2 regions of the Caballeronia sp. ATUFL_F1_KS39 genome follow, and region 2 is predicted to be linked to the other one. Evidence: predicted binding sites of a transcription regulator. Region 2 holds the regulator's gene; the other holds the start of a gene.
What was found. The regulator FliA, encoded in region 2, starts transcription of late flagellar genes. The targets are predictions, from matches to a motif close to CTAAAGTTTNNNNNNNNNNNGCCGNTA.
Positions count from the first base shown of each region.

Region 1: a site for FliA is predicted at 4,982-5,008, ahead of NCR93_RS09935 (DUF4088 family protein). Genes of this name have one in related genera too.

Region 1 covers NZ_JALQDZ010000016.1:87,286-94,318, reverse strand. Annotated here, with positions in the region: gene NCR93_RS09960 (MATE family efflux transporter) at 1-369, opposite strand, end outside; gene NCR93_RS09955 (RNA-binding S4 domain-containing protein) at 591-812, opposite strand; gene NCR93_RS09950 (hypothetical protein) at 1,110-1,526, shown strand; gene NCR93_RS09945 (hypothetical protein) at 1,597-1,854, shown strand; gene NCR93_RS09940 (ATP-dependent helicase) at 2,004-4,124, shown strand; gene NCR93_RS09935 (DUF4088 family protein) at 4,133-4,897, opposite strand; gene NCR93_RS09930 (AzlD domain-containing protein) at 5,061-5,384, opposite strand; gene NCR93_RS09925 (AzlC family ABC transporter permease) at 5,381-6,082, opposite strand; gene NCR93_RS09920 (helix-turn-helix transcriptional regulator) at 6,220-7,033, opposite strand, start outside.
Region 2 covers NZ_JALQDZ010000025.1:125,429-132,461, forward strand. Annotated here, with positions in the region: gene NCR93_RS13445 (UvrD-helicase domain-containing protein) at 1-249, shown strand, start outside; gene NCR93_RS13450 (c-type cytochrome) at 316-1,203, opposite strand; tRNA gene NCR93_RS13455 (tRNA-Arg) at 1,516-1,591, shown strand; gene NCR93_RS13460 (Rieske 2Fe-2S domain-containing protein) at 1,625-2,614, opposite strand; gene NCR93_RS13465 (GGDEF domain-containing protein) at 2,827-3,921, shown strand; gene NCR93_RS13470 (RNA polymerase sigma factor FliA) at 3,928-4,659, opposite strand; gene NCR93_RS13475 (MinD/ParA family ATP-binding protein) at 4,678-5,595, opposite strand; gene flhF (flagellar biosynthesis GTPase FlhF) at 5,588-7,033, opposite strand, start outside.

The DNA of each region.
Region 1 (7,033 bases), on a different contig from region 2:
GGCGTAGCTCAGCAGCACGAACGCGGGCACGGCGAGCAGCAAGGAGAGCACGAACCCGGTCCAGTAGATGCCTGGCACGCGATGATCGGCATTCGCGCCGCGCGCATGCGCCACCGACACGGAAACGGACGTCAGCACGCCCTGCAGGAGCGTCACGACGACGAAAAAGAGATTCGCGCCGAGGCCGCCCGCGGCGAGGGCATCGGGGCCGAGCGAGCCGAGCAGGATGGTGTCGGTGACGCCCATCGCCATCTGCGAGAGCTGCGCGATGGCAAGCGGCGCGGCGAGACGCGCCGTGTCGACGGCGTGACGCGAGAGGCTCGGCGGTCCTTGATGCGCGCGCGCGGCGCGCGTGACTGGCGGTTGCATGTTGATCGGATCGAAACGAAAAGGCCGCAATGAGTGCGGCCGGACTGGAACGCGAGGGGGCAAGGATCGAAGCGCAAACGCGCTGACGGGAACCGACGCTGAAACCAGAACGAAAGAACAGACCGTCAGCTTATTGCGTCGCGTGCGGCATGTCGATGACGCGTTTGCTTATGCCCGGATTTTCGCAATTGCGCGGCGTGTGCGCGCAAATCGCCGCGCGCTTAATCGGGCGCGCGCACGTAAATCGTCTGGCCGTCGAGCTTCACTCGCTGACCCGCGCGGATCTTGCAGGTCTTGCGCAGTTCCACCTGGCCGTCGACGGTGACATCGCCCATTGCGACGCGTGCCTTCGCCGAGCCGCCGCTGTCCGCGAGGCCCATCAGCTTGAGCAGATTGTGGAGTTCGATGAAGTCGCCCGTCAGGGTGAATTGGAGTGGCGGCATGAGGCGGGCAAGGCGGGAATGCGGGAAGGGCTCAATGATAAACCACGCCGGGCATGCGCCGTGCTCAGGGATCGCGAGGACCGGAAATCCCCACGCAAGCGCGCTCGTTGGCAAATGTAGCCAGATGAAACCGTCGGTAACAGTGACTGATTTTCGCGAACTTGCCCGATTGACCGCCGGTCCGACCATTTGATCGATGCAGCTTCGGTCATCTTTCCAATCGACAAAAGTCGCGCGGATCGCTCGTTTCACCGTCGTAAGAGCGCCGCCGACGCCAACTAAAAAGAGGACTAGCTCATGACTCGCGCACGAATCCTTTTGATCGGCTCCGCCATCGCCACTTTCGCCGCTTCGGGCGCTTATGCGCAAACCGCGACCCAGTCCGCACCGGTGCAGACGCAAACGCAAGCGCAAGTGCAGCCGATGCAAGCCCAACAGCCGATGACGCCGCCGCCGCAGAACCTCGTCGCGCCCGCGCCGACCGATCCGCTCGTCGAGCGCCGCAATGCCAATGCGAAGGCGAACGCCGAATACAGCGCGTCGAAGAAGGCGTCGAAGGCCGAATTGAAGGCGCAAACCGAGCAGGCCAAGGCGCAGTACAAGGAAGAGGTGAAGAACGCGAAGATCAATCGCAAGGCGGACAAGGACGCCGCCAAGGCCGAATTGAACGCGACCGAGCCGAACGCACCGAAGGACACCGGCTTGCAGCATTAAGCGGGCGAACCGGGAATCGCCGCGAGCTCGCGTTTGGCGCGGCTCGCGGCATCGAACAAGGGAGAAGACCATGAATCGAAAAACTCATGCACTGCTGGCCGCGCTGATCGCGGGGACGTTCGCGAGCGCGAGCGCGGCATCGTTCGCACAGACGACGTCGGATACGCCGACTGCCGCCGATCAAAAGGCCGCGAAGGAACAGAGCAAGGCCGACAAGAAGGCGGCCGTCGCGCAAGCCAAGGCCGACAAGAAAAAGACCGAGGCGCAATCGGACGCCAATGAAGCCGCCGCCGAAGCGAAGCTCAAGAACGCGAAGAAGGCCGACTGACGCAAATCTTTTGCAGCGATGCGAGCCCGGTTCCGTGCGAGCCGGGCTCGTTGCATTTGGGGCCAAAACCCTTGTCGAGCCAAAGGCTTGCGCGTGCGGGTTGTATGGATATACAGTGTGCGTCACTCATTTCCCGCCGCCTTTCTCCCGTGCTCACGCTCCCCGACACCGCCGACGAATCCACCACGAAACAGGTCGCCGACTATCTCGCGAAGCTCAACGAGGCGCAGCGTCAGGCCGTCGAATTCGGCGTCGACGAACCGGGGCGCGCGGGCGGGCCGCTGCTCGTCATCGCGGGCGCGGGATCGGGCAAGACCAACACGCTCGCGCATCGCGTCGCGCATCTGCTGGTGAAAGGCGCGGATCCGCATCGCATCCTGCTGCTCACGTTTTCGCGCCGCGCGGCGCTCGAAATGACGCGGCGGGTGTCGCGCATCGCAATGAACGCGCTCGGCACGAGAAGCGCAATCGCGCAGGGTTTGTCGTGGTCGGGCACGTTCCATAGCGTCGGCGCGCGGCTGTTGCGCGATTACGCCGATCTCGTCGGGCTCGCGCCGTCGTTCACCATCAACGATCGCGAGGATTCGGCCGATCTCATGAACCTCGTGCGGCACGAGCTCGGTTTGTCGTCGAAGGAAAAGCGCTTTCCCGCCAAATCGACGTGCTTCGCGATCTACTCGCGCGTCGTCAACACCGGCGCGTCCCTGGCGACCGTGCTCGATCAGTCGTATCCGTGGTGCCGCGAGTGGGAAGCGGACCTGAAGCGCCTCTTCGCCGCGTACGTCAGCGCGAAACAGGCGCAAAGCGTGCTCGATTACGACGATCTGCTGCTCTACTGGTCGCATCTCGCGGCGGAGCCGTCGATTGCCGCCGATCTCGCGAGCCGCTTCGATCACCTTCTCGTCGACGAATACCAGGACACGAACCGTCTGCAGGCATCCATTCTTCTCGCGATGAAACCGGACGGGCGCGGCCTTACCGTCGTCGGCGACGATGCCCAATCCATCTACTCGTTTCGCGGCGCGACGGTGCGCAACATCCTCGATTTTCCCGGCCACTTCGATCCGCCCGCCGCGACCGTCACGCTCGACCGCAACTATCGTTCGACCTTGCCGATTCTCGAAGCGTCGAACGCGGTGATCGGCCTCGCGACCGAGCGCTACACGAAGAATCTGTGGACCGACAAGGCATCGGCGCAAAAGCCGCGCGTCGTTGCCGTCGCCGATGAAGCCGATCAGGCGCGCTATGTCGTCGAAAAAGTGCTCGAAGCGCGCGAAGGCGGCATGAAGCTCAAGGCGCAGGCGGTGCTGTTTCGTGCCGCGCATCACAGCGCGGCGCTCGAAATCGAATTGACGCGCCGGAACATTCCGTTCGTGAAGTTCGGCGGACTGAAGTTTCTCGATTCCGTTCATGTCAAGGACGTGCTCGCGGTGTTGCGCTGGGCCGAGAATCCGCGCGATCGCGTCGCGGGCTTTCGCGTCGCGCAGTTGTTGCCGGGCGTCGGACCGGCGATCGCCGGGCGCCTGCTCGACAGCGTGAGCGCGCCGGACGCGGTGGCGTCGAATGCGATCGCCGCGTTTCAGGCGCCCGCGCGCGCGTCGGAGGACTGGCCGCGTTTCGTCGGCCTGATGGCGAAGCTCTGCGGCCGCGACTCCGGCTGGCCCGCCGAGTTCGAAATGATCCGGCGTTGGTACGAGCCGCATCTGGAACGCAATCACGAGGACGCGGCGATCCGCATCGGCGACGTGTTGCAGATGGAAAGCATCGCGGCGACGTATCCCACGCGCGAGCGCTTTCTCACCGAACTGACGCTCGATCCGCCCGACGCGACCAGCGACGAATCCGGCGTGCCGCTGCTCGACGAAGACTATCTGATTCTCTCGACGATCCATTCGGCGAAGGGCCAGGAATGGCGCAACGTGTTCGTGCTGAACGGCGTCGACGGCTGCATTCCGTCCGATCTCGGCACGGGCAGCGACGAAGAACTCGACGAGGAACGGCGGCTGTTATACGTCGCGATGACGCGCGCGAAGGAAGACCTGCACATCATCACGCCGCAGCGCTTCTACGTGTACAACCAGACGCATCTCGGCGACCGTCACGTATGGGCGCAGCGCACGCGTTTCATTCCGCCGCATCTGATGCAGAACTTCGAAGCGGCCGCGTGGCCGCCCGTCATCGCGCCCGCTGCGCCGACGGCGGCGGGGCTGGCTGCGGCCGCGAAAGCGAAGATCGATATCGCGGCGCGCCTAAAGGGAATGTGGGACTGACCTGAATCTCAGCGCTGCGCGCGCGATGCACGCGGCGCGCGCGGCGACGGCGAGAAGATGCTGCGCAGCCATGCTGCGAAGCGTGTGTAGCCGTCGTAAGGCTCTTCGACGAAAAGCTCGGGCCGCAGCGAGCGCAGATATTCCAGCACTTGCTGCGCTTCCTGCTTCTGGATCGAGCCATAGAAGATGCCGAGCCGCAGCAGGCAGCGCAGTTCGCCGAGCTTCTCGCGCGCGGTCGAACCGATGCTCGTCTCCACCGAAATTTTGGTTTCATACACGCGCTGACGTAGCGAATCGGCGAGACGCCATGCGGGCGTCTGCATCTTTTCCTCGACTTCGCGAATATCCGCCGCCGCCGATTTGATCTGCGAGGCGAGCATGTCGACTTGCGATACGTCGCCGTCCGCTTCGGTGACGATCGCCGTCGCCCACGCGCGCGACGCCTTGACGAGATCCTCGGCGGTCCAGTCCGCGCGGATCGCGAACGCGAAGCCGTGCTCGGCTGCCTGCCGGATCAGGATCTCGACGACATCCGGAAACTCCTTGTCGAGCGCGCGCTTCGCCCACGCGTACTGGCCGTGCGTGAGCATGCGCTGCACCGCCTGCTCGGTGAGCGGCGTGTTGTTGTCCAGGAGCTTCGCGCGCAGGAAGTCCTCGAACGAAGGCGTGACGAATTGCGGATCCAGCTTCAGCGACAGACGCGTGAACGCTTCGAAATCGCGCTGCAGCGAAGCGATGGTCTCGTCGCGTAACGATAAGGTGATTTGACGCATGTTGGTTCCCGGTTCCGCCTTCGATCTCCGAAGGCGGGAAAAGCTGTCGGCGCCGCGTCTCAGGCGGAGTCCATTCGTTTCTGTTATCGGCGCGCGCTTCGGGAACTTGAGGATTCTTCGATGCTCTTTGAAAGCCGTTTAACGGCTGATGGAGAGAAAACGTTTAGCGCAGCACGGCGAACTGCCACGCGAAAAACACCGCGAGCGACACGGCAATCGTCAAAAGCGGCCGTTTCGTGAACGCGCAAACGATGATCGCGACGATCGCAGCCACGAGCTGCGGATTGCGCCAGGTGATTTCCGCGCCGTTACCGTGCGGCGAGACGGTCATCGGCACGATGATCGCGGTGAGCACCGTCACCGGCACGAACGAAAGCGCGGTGCGGACGATCGGCGGAAAGGGCAGGCGTTCGCCCAGCACGAACACGGCGGCGCGGATCGCAAACGTAACGGCCGCCATGCCGAAGATCAGCGTGACGTAGTTCATTGCGTGCGCTCCTTCGCGTTCTTCAGACGATGTTTCGCGTGGCCCTTCGCTTGCGGACGGTTTGCCATCAGCGTGAGCACCATGCCGACGGCCACGCCGACGAACACCGCCGCGAGCAGGCCGAGCTTGTACGGCCAGCCTTGCCACGCGAACGACAGCACGCCCGATGCGAGCGCCGCCGCGACGAAACGCACGGCGACGAGCTGCGGCACGATGATCGCGATGAACGTCGCGACCATCGCGAAGTCGAGCCCGAGCGATTTCAGTCCGGGAAACGCGGCGCCGAACAGGAGGCCGAGGAGCGTCCACAACTGCCAGTTCAGATACATCGCGACGCCGGAGCCGAAGAAGTAGTGCGGCCCGATCTCGTCCGGCGCGCGCTTCTGATAGTGCGCGTAGGCGACGGCGAAAACTTCGTCGGTGAGCATGCCCGCGAGCGCCCAGCGCCAGCGGCGCGGCAGATGCGCGACATACGGCGCGAGCGTCGCGGAATAGAGCACATGACGCAGATTGACGACGAGCGTCGTCGCCAGAATGACGGCGAAGCTCGCGTGCGACGCGATCAGGCCGACCGCGATGAACTGCGCCGAGCCCGCGAACACGACGAGCGACATCAACTGGCCGTGCCAGAGCGTGAGCGGACTTGCGGTGACGAGCGTGCCGAAGATCACGCCGAAGGGCGCGGCGCCGATCATCATCGGGATGGTGTCGCGTGCGCCGGCGGCGAATTCGCGCAAAGGTGTTGCTTTCAAGATTTCCTCCTATGGAAGCGAGGATACGCAAAACGTCGATGAGAATGCTTGTACGTTCTTGCGCTTTCCCGAGGCCGGACCGCCTAACGCCAGCGGCCGGGCGGCACGCCGAACGTGCGCTTGAAATGGCGCGTGAAGTGACTCTGATCCGTGAAACCGCTCGCCGCCGCGACATCCGTCACGGATGCGCCCGCGCGCAACGCCGGCAGCGCGCGCACGATCCGCAGCTGATTGCGCCACGCATGCGGCGCAAGACCGGTTTCGCGCGTGAAGAGGCGCGCCGCGTGGAAGGTCGAGAGACCGACCGTCTGCGCGAGTTCGGCGAGCGTGACGGGTTCGAGGAGATCCTCGGCGAGGCGGGATTTCATCGTCGTGACGCGGTGCGCGTCGGCGGCGAGCGGCGCGATGCGCGGACGTTCGAGCGCGTGGCGTCCGAGCAGCGTCGTCACTGCATCGACGAGCGCCAGTTCCGCGGCGAGCGGGTCGGCGCCGTTTTCCAGCAGGCGATGCGCGATCTGCAAACGCCGCGCGAGATCGGGATCGCGGATGATTTCATCCGGAAACCACGGCGACGATTCCGGCCGCCCCGACAGGTCGCGCGCGAGAGTTTCGACGAACGGCACCGGCAGATAGAACACGCGATAGCGCCAGCCCGCATCGACGGCCCGCGCGCCGGTATGCACTTCGCCGGGATTGATCACCGGCACCGAACCGGCTTCGGCGACGTGATGCGCGCCGCGATAGTCGAAGCACTCCGCGCCGGCCTCGATCACGGGCACCGTATAGGCGTCATGCCAGTGCGGCGAGAATTCGTGATCGTAGTATTCGGCCGTGACCATGTCCGCGTCCGGCACGAGCGGCGAGCGCCAGTAGCGTGCGGCATTGCGGAAACGGTCG
Region 2 (7,033 bases):
CCCGTCGACGATTCGCGCATCGAGGAAGAGCGCCGGCTGATGTATGTCGCGATCACGCGGGCGCAGCGCAGTCTGCATCTGAACTGGTGCAAGAAGAGAAAGCGCGCGCGGGAGACGGTGGTGTGCGAGCCGTCGCGGTTCATCCCCGAGATGCTGCTCGACGATGCGCCGCCGCCGACGGCCGAAGAAGCGCCTTTGTCGCCGAAAGATCGCATGGCGATGCTCAAGGCGATGTTGCAGAAGACGTGAACGGTTTGCCGTCTTGCTGATGAAAAACCCCGCTCGCGCCGAGCGCTCGCGCGGGGTTTTTTTCGCTTACTTCGCCGCGTTCGCCATGTAATCGACGGCGGCTTTCACATCTGCATCCGATGCGTTCGATCCGCCCTTTGGCGGCATCGCGCCCTTGCCGTGCAGCGCGTAGTTGTAGACGGTGTCCATCGGCTCTTTCAGGCGCGGCGCCCACGCGGCCTTGTCGCCGAACTTCGGCGCACCGAGCACGCCCGCCGCGTGACACGCCTGACAGACCTGCTCGTAGAGCGCCTTGCCCGCCTGAGCGGCGTCGGCGCTTTGCGCGCCCGCGGCCGGCGCCGCCGATGCAACCGCCGGCACCGATGCGAGCGCCGCGACCGCTGCGGCGGCCTGAGCATTTTCGTTCGAACTGGCTGCGGTGGGCGCTGCCGCGCTCGATGCAGCCGCGGCGCCCGATGCCGGTTGCGCCGGTTCCGCGAGCTTGCCGCCGCTGCCGTTCGCCATATAGACGACCGCGCGCGCGATTTCGAAGTCGGAGTAATCGTCGGGGCTGGTGCCGCCGCGCGCGGGCATGCCGCCCTTGCCGTTGAGCGCGTTGTGCAGCAGCGTGTCGTAACCTTCGCCGATGCGCGGGGCCCATGCGCCGGCATCGCCGAACTTGGGCGCGCCGGCGGTGCCTGTCGCGTGACAGGCCGAGCACACGGCCTTGAAGACTTCCTCGCCGGACTTGTAGACGCGCGGCGCGTTGGCGTCGCGGACATCGACTTGTGCGGCGGGCGCGATGCGCGCGTTGACCGACTGCTCGATGTCCGTGCCGGCGCCGGTGCGCGTGGAATTGTTCACGTACACCGCGAGCAGGATGATGATGGCGACCGGGATGCCGAATCCCGCGATGACCGCGGCGATGAGTTGGCCGGGTGTCTTGATCGGGGCTCCGTGGGGTGCTTCGCTCATGCTTGTCTCGTCTCCCGTTTTTTGGTGTGAGTCGGTTCAGTGACAGCGTGACAGCTACGGCAGTGCGCTAGGCGCGCCTTGGGGAAAGGCACGGTCGATTATAGACGGAACGCTTAACTGTCGGCGCGGGGTGGCCGGGGCGGCGAAGCGGGCGTTTACCCGAATCGTGTGATGCTTTGTGACTCGTTCCGCGCAGGGCGTCCGGTCCCGCACAATGGACGGCGTCACGGAAAACAGGTATCCTCTCGGATTCGCATGGGCCTTGCAGCCGTCTTACGGCGTGTGTAGTTCTTCCGCAAGCCCTTCTCCGATGCGCCCGTAGCTCAATGGATAGAGTACTGCCCTCCGAAGGCAGGGGTTGCTGGTTCGATCCCAGCCGGGCGCGCCAAGCGTTTCCACTCGACAGCCGTCGCAGTCGAAACTACTCGAGTCCGCCGTCGCGATTCGCCGTCGTCGTCCCCCAACCAAACCCCATCCCCGCCAACCACCTCCTATAAGCCACCGCCATCCGATCGCACTTCTGATGCAACTCCGCATCGAGATCGAGCGGCAAGCGCTGCGGCCATTGCGACTCCACCACCGGCGTGTCCTGCATCAAAATCTCCATATTGAAGTCGTATAGCTCGCGATCGGAATGCGTCGAATCATCCTCGTGAATCGAGACGAGCCACGCGCGCGTCTCTGTCTGCGTCACCGGCGACGCCGCCAGCATGATATGCAGCGCGCCCTGCCCGCCCGACGCCATCTTCGTCAGCTTCGCGATCAAAGGCCGCTTCACGCGATACACATAATCGATCATCGCGCCGCCGCCCTGCCCCGGCATTCCCGCCGGTTGCCAGTATCGGCATTGCCGCGCTTCCAGACCTTCATCGCTCGCGACGACTTCGTAATCGGGCACTTCCGTATGCGTGTCCTCGCCCAGAATCCCCGCATGCACGAACGAGAAATGCGCCATGTCCAGAAAATTCTCGACGACGCGCGGCGCCGACGACCTCACCGTCTGCGGCGCGAGATTGATGCGCCGGCCACCGGGAATCGCGGCTTCGGGAAAGAAATCGAGCGCATACGCAGGCTCGCCGAAACACATCCAGATAAGGCCGTACTTCTCTTCGCAAACGAAAGTCGTCGCGCACGCGCGCTTCGACGGACGCAATGAAGGATTCGACGGAATCCGCAAACACTGTCCTTCGATGTCGTAACTCCAGCCGTGATACGGACACACGATCTGATCGCGCATCACATGCCCGAGCGACAACTGCGCGCCCCGATGCGGACAGTAATCGCGCCACGCATGCGCCGCGCCGATGCTGTCCCGCCACACGACGATCCGCTCATCGGCCACGATGAATCCGCGCGCGCCGCCTTCCGGTACGTCTTCGCTATTGCAAACGGGCAGCCATTCGGCAGCCAAAGAAATGGATTCGTCGCGCATCGCCGTGAATGAGAAATGGACGTTCTTAAGCTGTTCTTACACGAAACACAGCGTCTTCGCAAAACGTTGCAAAATAGCGGATCGCTCGCTCGGTGCAACTCGATACCACTCCATTCAGCCGATGCCATGCGACGGGGCCGCAGTACTTGGCAGCAAGATAAAAGAAAGAAATCACCATCCAGGGGTTCAGTATGGAGCAGGCGCATCAACCGGCACGCCGGACTTATGCCTTCGCATGGTCCGAACACCGGAATCCGGAACGCGAGCAGGCCACGCTGCGGGTCTGGATGGGAGCGGTGGTTCTTCTGGCTTACGGCGTTTTCGCGTGGCTCCGCCCTTCACACGATGCCTTCCTGACCACGCGCCTCGTCGCGCTCTATGTGTCTTATGGGGCGATCACGCTTCTGATCGTCAGCCGCATGAGCGCGCCTTCTGTTGCGCGCCTGACCGTCACGACCATCGCCGATCAGACGATCCTCGGGCTCGCGCTCGCCGCGGGCGGCGCAACGGCGCTGCCGCTTCTCTGGGTGATGTTCTGGTTTCTGATCGGTTCGGGATGCCGATACGGCAAGCGCACGCTCGCCGTATCGTGCGCGACGGCGCTCATCATCGTCACGGCGATGGCCGTCTGGCAGCCGTGGTGGCACGAGAATCTTCCCGCCGCGATCGGGCTCGCGCTGAGCGTACTCGGCGCATCGGTGTATCTGAGCGTGCTCGTCGATCGGCTCGGCAACGCGAATCGCGATCTAGCGCGTCAGGCATCGACCGATCCGCTCACGGGTCTGTCGAACCGGTACGCGCTGGAAAGAGTCGTCGATCGCGCGATGAACGCGCCCGAAGCCAATGGCGATCACGCCACCGCGCTCCTTCTGATCGATCTCGACGGCTTCAAGGAAGTGAACGATACCTACGGTCACGCCGTCGGCGATCTGCTGCTGCAAGCCTTCGCGGACTCGCTCGCGAAGCGCATGCGCAAGTCGGACACCATCGCGCGTCTGGGCGGCGACGAGTTCGTCGTGCTCGCGCATCAGATGCGCGACCGCGACGCCGTGTTGTCGGTGGCCGACAACATCCATTCGGCGCTCGGCGAAATTACGTCGGTGCAGGAGCGGCCGGTGTCGGTATCGGCGAGCATCGGCGCATGCCTGCTTTCGAGCGCGGCGTCCGCGCATCAAACCGGCATGACCGCCGTGCTGCGCGCCGCCGACCGCGCGATGTACCGCGCGAAAAGTCTCGGCGAAGGGAAAACGGTCTTCGCCGAGACGCGGGACTTCGAGATCAGCTAGGGAACGTCAGGCCTCGACGCTCGTCCACGCCTGCTCGCGCAGCTTCGTGCGCAGACGCGCGACCGCTTGGCTGTGCAACTGACACACGCGCGACTCGCTCACTTCCATCACCGCGCCGATTTCGCGCAGGTTCAGGCCGCGTTCGTAATAGAGGCTCATCAGGAGCTTCTCGCGCTCGGGCAGCTTGTCGATGGCTTCGATCAGCGCGCCGCGAAGGCTGTCGTCGAGCAGCGCGGACAGCGGATCCGAACGATCGACGCAATAGCGGTCGAGGAACGGCTCGTCGTCGGCGGAGCGATCGAAGTCTTCGTAATAGATCAGCTGGCTGCCGTGCAAGTCCTGAAGCATCGACTGATATTCGTCGAGCGGCATCTTCATGTGCTCGGCGATTTCCTGCTCGCTCGCCGCGCGGCCGAGGTTCTGCTCGACCTTGTGCACCGCCGATTCCACTTCGCGCGACGTCTTGCGCATGCTGCGCGGCAGCCAGTCGTTCGCGCGGAGCTCATCCAGCATCGCGCCGCGGATGCGCTGGCTCGCATATGTTTCGAACTGCGCGCCCTGATCTTCCTTGTAGCGGCTCGCCGCGTCCAGCAGGCCGATCATGCCGGCCTGAATGAGATCGTCGAGATCGACGCTCGCCGGCATCTTGGCGACGAGTTGAAGCCCCAGCCGTCGAACGAGCGGTGCGTATTTCGTCAGCACTTCCGACTGTGAGAGTTTGCCTTGGGCGTTATACATCTTGGTCACCTATCTTGATCACATCGACGCCGTGCTGCTCAATGCAAAGTCGTGAAGCGCAGCCGCACGATGCGACGCCTCCCGCGCGCCCTGTACAGAGTCGCTAACCGGATTTCGCGCGTCGGCCTGGCCGCCCGCATCGCGCATATAAGGCGCGGGGCGCATCGGCCAGTGCAGGAGCTCCGCCGCGATTGCGCGGTAGTCGCGCGCCGCGGCCGTGGCCGGGAACGCTTCGACTGCGCAGCGTGAGAGTTCCATCGCCCGAGCGACGCGCGCATCCTCGGACACATATCCCGCCTGCACGAGCGACACGGCCAGATACCGGCTCGCGACGCCCGACAGGTTGTCGAACGCGACCGCCGCGTCGGCCGGGTTCTGCACGTGATTGACGAGCACGCGGAACTGGCCGATCGCATGGGCGTAGTGCAGTCGTTTCATGCACGCATACGCCTCGGTGATCGCCGACGCGGCTACCCGCGTCACAATAAGAAAGTCATGCGCCTGCGCCGCGAGCGTCGACAGCGCGCCGTGGCGATCGAGTTGCGCATCGATCAGCACGATGTCCGCCGGACCGTCGAGCAGCGCGCGGCATTGCGCGGCATCGTGAACGATGCGTTCGTCGCGCGGCGCGGCCATCAGCGAGAAGCCGAACGGCGTGCGCTCGACGGCATCGCCGAGCATGCGCCGGCCCGACATCACCGAGGCGAGCGCGCCCGCGTCTTCGGTGCCCACGAGACGGCTCACCGATCCCGCGTTGCGGTGCTCGTCGATCACGAGCACGTCCTTGCCGTGGATGGAAAGCGCCGCGCCGAGATTCACCACCGCCGACGTGCATCCGATGCCCGCCGGTCCGCCCGCGACCGCCACCACGCGCGAACCGGCGCGCGTAAGGAGCCGTCGCAGGCCTTCCGCCTGGTCGAGCACGAACTTATCCAAAGTGCACCTCATGCAGTTCGGTCGTGGCGCGCGCGGACAACGCGGACAGCAGCGCAGGCGTTTCTTCGTCTTGCGGCACGAAGGGCGAGTTGTCGCGCGGGATGCAGAACGCGCTCTTGATGAGAAACCGCTTGGTCGCGACGTACAGGTTCTCCGGCACTTTCTGACCGGTCGACACGTAATGCACCGGCAGCTTGTAGCGGATGACCGTATCGAGCACGCCGCCGAGATTCGTCGCTTCGTCGAGCTTGGTCAGGATGCAGCCCGCGAGCGGCGGCTGGTCCGCCGCGCTCTTGTAGGCCTGCACGACTTCGTTGAGCGTGTCGCCGTGGCTCGTCGCGTTGAGCAGCAGGATGCGCTGCACCGGATGACCCGCGCCGCACAGCATCGCGATCTGATCCGAGACCATGCGATCGCGCTGGCTCATGCCGATCGTGTCGATCAGCACGATATGTTTGTTGCGGAGTTCCGAAAGCGCGAGTTGCAGGTCCGCGCCGTCTTTCACCGCGTGAACCGACACACCGAGAATCTTGCCGAAAATGCGCAGTTGCTCGTGCGCGCCGATACGGTAGCTGTCGGTCGTGAGCAGCGCGACCTTGCTTGCGCCGAAGCGCATCACGCAGCGCGCGGCGAGCTTGGCCGTCGTGGTCGTCTTGCCGACGCCAGTCGGGCCCATCAGTGCGAACACGCCGCCGCGTTCCATCAGCGCGTCTTCGCTGTCCATCACCGGAATGTTCGATTCGAGCACCTGCTGCACCCACTCGAGCGCGCCTTCGACGCTCTCGAGTTCCGGCATGTTGTCCACCATCATGCGGACGAGCTGCGCCGAGAAACCGGCGGCGAACAAACGCTTCGTGAGCGCGCCGCCCGTCGGGTTGCGGCGCTGGCGCTCGCCCCACATGAGACCGGAGAAGTGCTCTTCCATCATCGAGCGCATCGACGAAAGCTCGTTCATCACCGTTTCGTTGACGACCTGCTCCATGCGCGTGCGGATCGCTTCGGTGACGACGGCCGCCGCGTTCGCGGGCAAGCCATCGAATGCGTGTTCCTTCGATGCCGGCGCGGCGTTCGCCTCGGCTGCTTCGGCGTGCGGCGCGCTCGCGTTGATCTTCTGCGCGGCGCGGCGCGCGGCGATTTGCGCGGCTTCGCGTGCCCAGTCGGGCGTTTGGACCTTCGGCTCGACGGCGGCTTCCGCGCGCTTCGTTTGCTGACGCATGGCGTAGCGGGCCGAGTCCGCCGTCTTTTCGACGCGCGTCTCTTGCGCAGTCACCGGGACCGGCACGCCCATGCCGCGTGCGATCGCAGCCGACGCGGTCAGCGGACGGTTCGACGGCATCGACGCCTGCTGCGCGATGCGCTTCGCATGCTCGATCAGCCACGGATTGGAATCGGCCATCGTCGGCGGCGTGTCGTCTTCTGCGCCAGCTTCCGGCTCGGC